Regions from separate parts of the Microbispora sp. CA-102843 genome, predicted to be linked through region 3. Evidence: predicted binding sites of a transcription regulator. Region 3 holds the regulator's gene; each other region holds the start of a gene.
The links. Region 3 encodes LexA, which represses DNA repair genes until DNA is damaged. Its sites were predicted from a motif close to TCGAACANNTGTTCGA; they were not measured.
Positions count from the first base shown of each region.

Region 1: ruvC (crossover junction endodeoxyribonuclease RuvC) is a predicted target of LexA. The motif match lies at 1,502-1,517, and genes of this name have one in related genera.
Region 2: recA (recombinase RecA) is a predicted target of LexA. The motif match lies at 2,151-2,166, and genes of this name have one in related genera.

Region 1 covers NZ_JBNJNF010000001.1:3,324,866-3,328,134, reverse strand. The annotation lists gene ruvB (Holliday junction branch migration DNA helicase RuvB) at 1-101, opposite strand, end outside; gene ruvA (Holliday junction branch migration protein RuvA) at 215-835, opposite strand; gene ruvC (crossover junction endodeoxyribonuclease RuvC) at 832-1,434, opposite strand; gene ACQEVJ_RS15675 (GNAT family N-acetyltransferase) at 1,556-2,728, opposite strand; gene ACQEVJ_RS15670 (YebC/PmpR family DNA-binding transcriptional regulator) at 2,799-3,269, opposite strand, start outside.
Region 2 covers NZ_JBNJNF010000001.1:7,150,030-7,153,298, forward strand. The annotation lists gene recX (recombination regulator RecX) at 1-497, opposite strand, end outside; gene recA (recombinase RecA) at 884-1,984, opposite strand; gene ACQEVJ_RS33120 (hypothetical protein) at 2,315-2,590, shown strand; gene ACQEVJ_RS33125 (ABC transporter permease) at 2,615-3,269, opposite strand, start outside.
Region 3 covers NZ_JBNJNF010000001.1:2,256,491-2,259,759, reverse strand. The annotation lists gene ACQEVJ_RS10550 (vitamin B12-dependent ribonucleotide reductase) at 1-336, opposite strand, end outside; gene nrdR (transcriptional regulator NrdR) at 473-943, opposite strand; gene lexA (transcriptional repressor LexA) at 1,376-2,092, shown strand; gene ACQEVJ_RS10535 (cellulase family glycosylhydrolase) at 2,180-3,269, opposite strand, start outside.

The sequences.
Region 1 (3,269 bases), 1.1 Mb from region 3:
TGCCCGATGAACTCGTCCAGCCGCCGGGGACGCAGCGCGGCCTCGATCACCCGCTCGTCGCCCTCGGGTTCAGGCGACACGAGATCCCGCTCGAAGCTCACTCGACACCATCCGCTCGGCCTGCCGGGACCCGTCTGTTTCCCGGTGAAAATTTCATCGAACCATTACCCACCACGCACCCCGCACGGCGGGCGAGGCGCGGCCCGTCACGAGGTCACCGCACGCTCAGCGCGCGCAGGGCGGACTTGAGCAGCGCGGCCACCTGCGGGGCGCGACCGGCCGCGACCTCCGCCTCGGCCTCCGCGGTCACCGCCGCGACCGCCTCGTCGGCGTCCCGCGACGAGTAGCCGAGCCCGACCAGCCCCGAGTGGACCTGGTCGCGCCATGCGGGCGGCGCGGCCGCGCCGTTCAGCGCGGCGTCGACGGCCGCCGCCGGGGTGCCGAGCTTGTCCTTGAGTTCGAGCACGATGCGCTGCGCGCCCTTCTGGCCGATGCCGGGCACCATCGTCAGGGCCTTGATGTCGGCGCTCGCCACCGCGACCCGCAGCGCGTTGGGCGCGTGGACCGCGAGCATGGCCAGGGCCAGGCGCGGCCCGACCCCGCTGGCCGTCTGGAGCAGTTCGAAGACCGTTCGCTCGTCGTCGGAGGCGAAGCCGTACAGCGTGAGCGAGTCCTCGCGGACGACGAGCGAGGTGGACAGCCGGGCGGGTTCCCCCACGCGCAGCCCGGCCAGGGTGCCCGGGGCGCAGTGGACGAGCATCCCGACGCCGCCGACCTCGACCACGGCGCTGTCGGCCCCGATCGCCGCCACCTGCCCCGCAACGGATGCGATCACCGCGTGCTCCCTCCCCGGTCCGGACGCCCGGCCGCGACATCGCCGGGCGTCCCAGTCCTACCAGAGCCCGCGGTGCCCGCACCGCCGGAACGGGCCCTGGCCAGGGCGTCGGCCAGGCGGTGCTGCACACCGCCGCGCCAGACGTGGCAGATGGCGAGGGCGAGCGCGTCGGCCGCGTCAGCGGGCTTGGGCATGGCGTCGAGCCGCAGTAGCCGGGTGACCATCGTGCCGACCTGCTTCTTGTCGGCGTTGCCGTTGCCCGTGATGGCGGCCTTGACCTCGCTCGGCGTGTGCAGCGCGACCGGCAGCCCCCGCCGGGCCGCGCAGACGATCGCGACGGCCGACGCCTGGGCCGTCCCCATGACCGTACGGACGTTGTGCTGGGCGAAGACCCGCTCGACGGCGACCGCGTCCGGCCTGATCTCGTCGAGCCAGCGCTCGATCTCCGCCTCGATGACGACCAGCCGGGACCCGATGTCGTCGTCGGCCGGGGTGCGGACCACCCCGACCGACAGCAGGCTCAGCGGCGCGCCCGGACGACCCTCCACGGCGCCGAGACCGCACCGCGTCAGCCCCGGGTCCACGCCCATCACCCGCAGTTGGGGCAACCGCACCGGCACGCCTCCCTGATCCGGGCGGCGCGGCCACCGCGCGGCCGCCACTGCGCCGAACACCTGTTCGGTCGGTCACTCTATCGCGATCAGCGGCCGCGCGGGCGCGTCAGAAGTAGTCGATCATGTACGCCCCGCAGCCGAACGCCGCGTCCAGTGCGTCGTCGGCGTCGGGAGAGCCGCCGGTCAGCAGACCGGCGCGGCGGAGCGTGGCCGTGGGCACGCCGGCGAACAGCGCGGACATCCCCCCGATCGTGAGCCGCGCCGCCTCCCCGGGAGGCGTGTCCCGCCGCGTCACGGAGCCTGAGCCGCCGTCCACCCGCAGCAGCCACGCGCCCGCGTTGCCCGGGCGCCGGGAGTCGGTCACCTCGACGGGGGTCTCGACGTGGACCCCGGCGGGGAAGCCGCGCCCCTCGACCGCGGCGGGCAGGTCGATCAGCCGGAACATCCACCGGGTCTGGGTGACCTCGTCCTTCGACCGCTCCCGCAGCATCCAGAGCACCGGGTCGGCCGGGTCGACGCAGGCGGTCACCGACTTCGCGACGGTCGAGGCGCTGCCGACCACCGACCACAGGGCCCGGGCCGTCGCCTCCGACCCCGCCAGCAGGTTGTCGACCTCGATGTTCCCGTCGCTCCACCGGTAGACGACGAACCCGTCCTCGGCCAGGTAGCAGAAGTCGTCGTCGTCCTCCAGCCACAGGCGCCAGGTCCGCTCGTCGAGGCACAGCGGCCCGCTCGCGCGCGTGGCGGCGTGCACCCTGCCGATCAGGGCCACGAGCTCGGCCGCGTCGGCGGGGCCCATCCGGCGCAGCTTGACCGCGCCGGCCGCGCCGCCCGGGCCGCCCAGCGTGCGCAGCGCCTCGGCGGGCACGGTGATCCGCTGGAGCACGCCGGCGTGCTCGTAGCCCGCGCTCCGGTACACCGGCGTGGTGGCCGGATAGAGTGCGGAGACCGCGTGGCCGAGTTCCGCGCAGCGCTCGATGGCCGCGTGCGTGAGCATCCGGCCCACACCCCTGCCGCGGTCCTCCGGCGACACCGTAACACCCGCCACGCCGCCCATGGACAGCGGGCGACCGTGCCACCACTGGACATACGGGTTGATCCTGGCCGCGCCGACGAGGCGGGGGCCGTCGAAGGCGCCCAGGTAACGGCCCTCGGGCAGCATCGGGGAGACGAGCTTGCGCCAGGTCTCGGCGCCGCCGCCCGACAGCGGGCCGAAGGCGCGCCTGCGGTTGTCGAGGACGGCGTCCAGGTCGTCGCTCGTGAGATGACGGATTTCCACAACGGGCCAAGCTATGCGGGCCCCGGCGGCCTCTGCCACCGGTTTTCCGCCTCCCTGCCCGGCTCCCGCGTCAGGCCTCGATCTTCTCCATGACCTCGTCGCTCACGTCGAAGTTCGCCCAGACGTTCTGCACGTCGTCGCTGTCCTCGAGCGCGTCGATGAGCTTGAAGATTTTGCGGGCGCCGTCCTCGTCCAGCGGGACGTTGAGCGTCGGGACGAAGCTCATCTCGGCCGACTCGTAGTCGATGCCCGCGTCCTGAAGCGCCTTGCGCACCGGGATGAGGTCGGAGGCCTCGCAGACCACCTCGAAGTTCTCGCCGAGGTCGTTGACCTCCTCGGCCCCCGCGTCGAGGACGGCCATGAGCACGTCGTCCTCGGTCAGCGCCCCCTTGGGGACGATCACGACGCCCTTGCGGTTGAACATGTACGACACCGAGCCGGGGTCGGCGAGCGAGCCGCCGTTGCGGGTCAGCGCCACACGCACCTCGGACGCCGCGCGGTTGCGGTTGTCGGTGAGGCACTCGATGAGGACCGCGACGCC
Region 2 (3,269 bases), 4.9 Mb from region 3:
CCGACCAGTCTTCGCATGCGCGCCTGCGGCTCCACCCCGCGGGTGGCGGCCAGCTTCCGATCCACCAGCCTGCGTGCGGTCTCGGCCTCCTCGTCCGGATCGAGTCGCCCGACGGCGTCCTTGACCGTCTCCTCGGCCACGCCGCGCTGCCGCAGTTCCTGGGCGAGCGCGCGGCGGGCGAGCCCGCGACCGGTGTGCCGGGAGCTCACCCACGCGGCGGCGAACGCCTCGTCGTCGATGAGCCCGACCTCGGAGAACCGCTCCAGCACGGCGTTCGCCGCCTCCTCGGGCACCTCCCGCTTGCGCAGGGCGTCCGCGAGCTGGGCCCGGGTCTTGGGCGCCATCGTCAGCAGCCGCAGGCAGATGGCTCTGGCCACCGCCTCGGGGTCGGCCGGCGGTCCGTCGCTCGCCGCCGCGCCTTCCTGCGGGCCGTCGGGAAGCCACCCGCCGGACCTCTTACGCTCTCGCCTGCCTCGCCGGGCTCCCCGGTCGGTCAGCGCTCCCCAGTCTGTCAGCGCATCCGGGTCTCCCTGCGCTTCCGAGTCTGTCAGCGCATCCCGGTCTCCCAGCGCATCCCGGTTTCCCAGCGCATCCCGGTCTCCCAGGCCTGCCCGGTCTCCTCGCCGACCGCCACGTCCCCGACGCCGCCGTCCGGCCCCGCCGGCGTCCTGACTCGCCTCCGCGCGCCCGATCTCCGCCCGCCCGATCTCCGCGCGCCCGATCTCCGCACGCGCGATCTCCGCACGCAGGGCGGCGATCGTCGCGGACGCGTCCTCAGCCGGCCCTGACGGCTCCTCGACCGGCCCCCAGGGTCCCGAGTTCCAGTCCCCCGGCCCGATCCCGTCGTCCGGGCCGGGGGGCTCGTCGCGCCTCATGCCTGCGCTCAGACGTCACCCGGCTTGGGCGCGCTGGCCGCCTTGCTGCCCCGGCCGGACGTGGGGGCGGGCGGCGCCGCCGGAGCGGCGACGGGCTCGCTCGGCGAGTCGAGCCGCGGCCCGACCCCGAGCTTCTCCTTGATCTTCTTCTCGATCTCGTTGGCGATGTCGGGGTTGTTCTTCAGGAAGTTGCGGGCGTTCTCCTTGCCCTGCCCGAGCTGGTCGCCCTCGTACGTGTACCAGGCGCCGGCCTTGCGCACGAACCCGTGCTCGACGCCCATGTCGATCAGCCCGCCCTCGCGGGAGATGCCGATGCCGTACAGGATGTCGAAGTCGGCCTGGCGGAAGGGCGGGGCCATCTTGTTCTTGACGACCTTCACCCGGGTCCGGTTGCCGACCGGCTCGGTGCCGTCCTTGAGCGTCTCGATCCTGCGCGCGTCCAGCCGCACCGACGCGTAGAACTTCAGCGCCTTGCCACCCGTGGTGGTCTCGGGGCTTCCGAACATGACGCCGATCTTCTCGCGGAGCTGGTTGATGAAGATGGCGGTGGTCCGGGTCTGGTTCAGCGCGCCGGCGATCTTGCGCAGGGCCTGCGACATGAGGCGGGCCTGGAGACCGACGTGGCTGTCGCCCATCTCGCCCTCGATCTCGGCCTTCGGCACGAGGGCCGCGACCGAGTCGATCACGATGATGTCGACGGCGCCGGAGCGGATCAGCATGTCCGCGATCTCCAGCGCCTGCTCACCGGTGTCCGGCTGGGAGACGAGCAACGCGTCGACGTCGACGCCCAGCTTCTTGGCGTACTCGGGGTCGAGGGCGTGCTCGGCGTCGATGAACGCGGCGATGCCGCCGCCCTTCTGGGCGTTGGCCACGGCGTGCAGGGCGACCGTCGTCTTACCGGAGGACTCGGGGCCGTACACCTCGACGATCCTGCCGCGGGGATAGCCGCCGATGCCGAGGGCGACGTCGAGAGCGATCGAACCGGTGGGGATGACCTCGATCGGGGCACGCGCGTCGTCTCCGAGACGCATGACGCTGCCCTTGCCGAACTGCCGCTCGATTTGCGCGAGGGCGGTCTCAAGGGCCTTCTCGCGGTCGTTGATTGCCATTGGGTGCCCCCTGGAGGGTGGTCGTCTACTCGGTCACCGAAAAACTACGGGGTGCCACCGACATTTTCCGGGGCTTCCCGCACGCCGCCCCGAAAGGCGGGCCGGGAGCCTGTCGCGCCCCGGCGCCGTGACGGCGCGCACCCCGGCGGCGACCAGTCCAATATAGCCGAACGGCTGTTCGATCAATGCCCGAACCGCCACGGTGCGCGGCGAGGGAACGGCATCCCAACCGCGCCGTTACATTCCCGGGCGTTACCCCAGCGTGGTTGTCAGCGCGCTGACCTGGGACGATCCTTGTAGCAAAGCTGGATCTCCCGCTGGAGGGGCCACGTGACGGGCACCGGCGACTACAGCGGACAGCGCCTGGCCCACCTTGAGGCGCTCGCGGCGCGACTCCCCGAGCGCGGTCTCACCGCGCGACTGCTCGGCACGGACGATCCCGTCCTGTCCGTCTGGCACCCGGACACCGGCAGGCAGACGATCGTCTTCGCGACGCCCGCCAAGGAAGGCTGGATGTTCCTGTGGGCCCCGGGCGGCCAGGAGAGCGCCGACGACCCCGGCCGCGCGGCCGAACTGATCAGTCAGACACTCTCCCGGCAACCCTGACCCTCCAGCGGGCGCTCCCGGCCGTCAGCGGACGACTTCGCCCAGCTTGACCCGGGCGCCGGTGCGGAGCACCGCCCGCCGGTAGACGCGGGCCGCGCCCAGCAGGACGGCCACCACGGCCACGATCATGAGCGCTCCGGCGATGAGGATCTCCCCCAGCGGCACGTCGACGGCCGCCGTACGCACGGGCATGACCATCGAGGAGAACGGCGGCACGAACGACAGCACGCGCGCGACCGTGCCCGTCGGCTCGACGGCGGCGAAGTAGGCCGTCAGGTAGGTGAACATCATGAGCATGGTCATCGGCGTCAGGACGGTGTTGAGCTCCTCCTGCCGCGACACCAGGGAGCCGAAGGCGGCGGCGAGCGCCGAGAAGAAGGCGTAGCCCAGCACGAACCAGACGACCGCGCTGACCACGATTCCCCCCATTCCGGGGGGCAGATCGGCCGTGAAGCCGGTCGCGAACGACGCCGAAAGACCGGCGGCGATGACCACGACGAGGTTGACCAGCCCCAGCGAACCCAGCCCGACGATCTTGCCGCCCAGGAGCTGCCAGGGACGCACCGAGGTGAGCAGGATCTCCACGATGCGGCTGCCCTTCTCCTCCACCACGCCCATGGCGACGAACATCGAGGAGTAGATGAGCAGGAAGAACAGCACCATCACGATCAGCGTGGCG
Region 3 (3,269 bases):
GCCGGTCCTGGTGTAGACGCCAACCACCCGGTCGACGAGCTGCTTGAGGCTCGACTCGCGCTGCGGGGTGCCCACCGCCCCGCGGAAGTACTTGGTGGTGACGATGTTGGCCGCGTTGACCGACCAGAAGTCCGGGAACTCCACGCCGTGCTGCTCGAAGTTGACCGAGCCGTCCCGCCAGTTCGTCATCACGACGTCGCGCCGCTCCCAGCGGACCTCGTCGTACGGGTGGACACCCGGGGTGGTGAAGACGCGCTTCATCTTCAGGCCCTTGCGCGGGCGCTTGCCGGCCCGGCCCCCTGCGCCCGATACGGTGCCGCTCACGGTCTCCGTCATGACTTCCCCCTCCCAGGGCCCGGTGGAGCCCCTCTTTCGGACCACGCTCGTTACAAACTCATCGTCGCGCCGCGGCCACCGCACCCACGCCGTGCCGCCGCCTCCGCCCCGTCCCGGTCTCCCCGGGAGGAGGCGCTCAGTCCTCGATCGGCTCCCGGTCGCCTCTGGCCGCCCGGAGCTGCTCGATCTCCATCTCGAAGTCGGCCAGCGTCTCGAATCCCCGATAGACCGACGCGAAACGCAGGTAGGCCACCTCGTCGAGGTCGCGGAGCGGGCCCAGGATGGCCAGGCCCACCTCGTGGGAGGCGATCTCGGCCGCGCCGGTGCCCCGGATGCTCTCCTCGACGCGCTGCCCGAGCTGGGCGAGGGAGTCCTCGCCGACCGGGCGCCCCTGGCAGGCCCGCCGTACGCCGGCGATGACCTTCTCCCGGGAGAACGGCTCGGTGACCCCGCTGCGCTTGCTCACCATCAGCAGCACGGTCTCCTGGGTGGTGAACCTGCGCCCGCACTCGGGGCAGGTGCGCCGGCGGCGGATCGCCGCCCCGTCCTCGGCCGCACGGCTGTCCACGACCCGGGTGTCCGGGTGGCGACAGAACGGACAGTGCACTTCATCGCCTCCCTGAACGTACATCCCGAACACAAGGTGTGGTGAACTTACACCGCTGTGACTACTAGATGTTGTGGTCCAACCGTAGGAGTGCCCGACCTTGAACGCAAGTCGAACCGGCGACGGGAGGGGAAGTGCCTGTTCGGCGCGCGTGTCGCGCCCCCAGTCACGGCTGCCTCAACTGCCCCTCACGTCGGGGAATACGCCCTTTACGCGCCCTTTCTCGCCCGATTTCCGTAGGGCTTCTGACCTGGGCGTACAGCGACCAGAGAAGATCGGGTAAATCGAACACGGGATCGATCGAACTCCCGTACGATGAGGTGGACGTCGAGATCGGCGATTTCGCTGGATATCGAACAATTGTTTGACGGTGATCTTGAATCGCGGTACGGTCGCTCTGTGCGACATGAGGAACACGGATCGAGAGGTGGCATCGTGAGTGACCGAAGTGAGCAAGCGGATGGCGTCAGCGACCTCGCGGTTCGCAGGCGCGACTCGCTTGGCCTCACCCCCAGGCAGCGGAAGATCCTCGAGGTGATCCGCGACTCGGTCCAGCAGCGCGGCTATCCGCCGTCCATGCGGGAGATCGGGGAAGCGGTCCAGCTGACCAGCACCTCCAGCGTGTCGCACCAGCTCACGGCGCTCCAGCGTAAGGGCTACCTCCGGCGTGACCCGCATCGGCCCCGGGCCCTGGAGGTCCGGCTGCCGGGCGAGCCGGTGCTGTGGGTTGATCCCGACGCGACCTCCGAGGAGGAGGCCGGGTTCAACCGGCCCACCGCGGCCTACGTGCCGCTGGTCGGCCGCATCGCGGCCGGTGGTCCCATCCTCGCCGAGCAGAGCATCGAGGACGTGTTCGCGCTGCCCAAGCAACTCGTGGGCGAGGGCACGCTGTTCCTGCTCCAGGTCTCCGGCGACTCGATGATCGAGGCCGCCATCGCCGACGGCGACTGGGTCGTGGTGCGGCAGCAGCCGGTCGCCGACAACGGCGACATCGTGGCCGCCATGATCGACGGCGAGGCCACCGTGAAGACGTTCAAGCGCAAGGACGGGCACGTGTGGCTGGTGCCGCACAACCCCAACTACGAGCCGATCCCCGGTGACGAGGCCACCGTGCTCGGCAAGGTCACGGCCGTCCTGCGCAAGCTGTAGCCGTCCACCGGTTCCGGACGCCGCACAGGGACAAGCCCGGCGCTCACGAGAGCGCCGGGCTTGTCCTGTGCCGTGTTCAGTTCGCCGTCAGGAGGCGGTGCAGCTCACCGGCGACGGAACGCCGTTGGTGCCCGACCAGCTTCCGTTGAAGCCGAACGTGGTCGAGGCCCCGGCGCCCAGCGCGCCGTTGTAGGACAGATTCGTCACCGTGACGTTGGAGCCGCTCGCGCTGAGCGTGCCGTTCCAGAGCTGGCTGATGCTCTGGCCGTTCGGGAAGGCCCACTTCACGGTCCAGGCGGAGATCGCCGAGGAGCCCGCCTTGACCGTGACCTCGCCCTGGAAGCCGCCGGGATACTCGTTGGCGACCTTGTACGTGGCGGTGCACGTCTTCCCGCCAGGCGACGAGGGAGACGCGGACGGGGACGCCGACGGCGACGCGGAGGGAGACCTCGACGGAGACGCCGAAGGGGACACGCTCGGCGAGGCCGAGGGCGACACCGGCGGCGTCGGGTTGCCTCCCGTCGGCGGGATCAGGTAGGGCGAGATGATGCTCTGCTTGGCCTGGTCGACCGTCGCCCAGTCGTCCTTCAGGATGCCGCCCGTGTCACCCGAGTTGGGGTTCCACGACCAGTAGGTAAACGACATGCCGTTCACCCCGCTGCCCATGTACTTCATGAGCTCCTGGAGCCAGACCTTGTCGATGTTGCTGGCCAGCGTGGTGCCGAACTCGCCCACCATGATCGGCGCGATGTTCTGCTTGTACAGGTAGCCCCAGTACTTGTCCCAGATGGCCGGCATGTTGGCCGGGTACGACGGGTCGTCGAACCACGTCTGGTGGTAGACCGACGTGGCGTACTCGTGGGGCGAGTAGACGAGCCGGTTGGCCACGTTCAGCCGCACCGGGTACTGCCCGGCCTTGGTGAGGTTGCCGCCCCACCAGCCACAGTCCTCGTCGTTGCTGGTGTCGTTGTCCCAGACGTTGGACAGGCCGCCACTCGGGCAGCTCACGCCCTCCACGAAGATCAGCCAGTTGGGCTGCACGGACAGGATGGCGTTGCCCGCGCGCTCGGCCGCCAGCCGCCAGTCACGCGACTGGTCGCCGCAGCCCCAGCAGGAGCCGATCGCGTTCGGGTTGGTGCCGTCGGCGTGCGGCTCGTTGTGCAGGTCGGCGCCGATG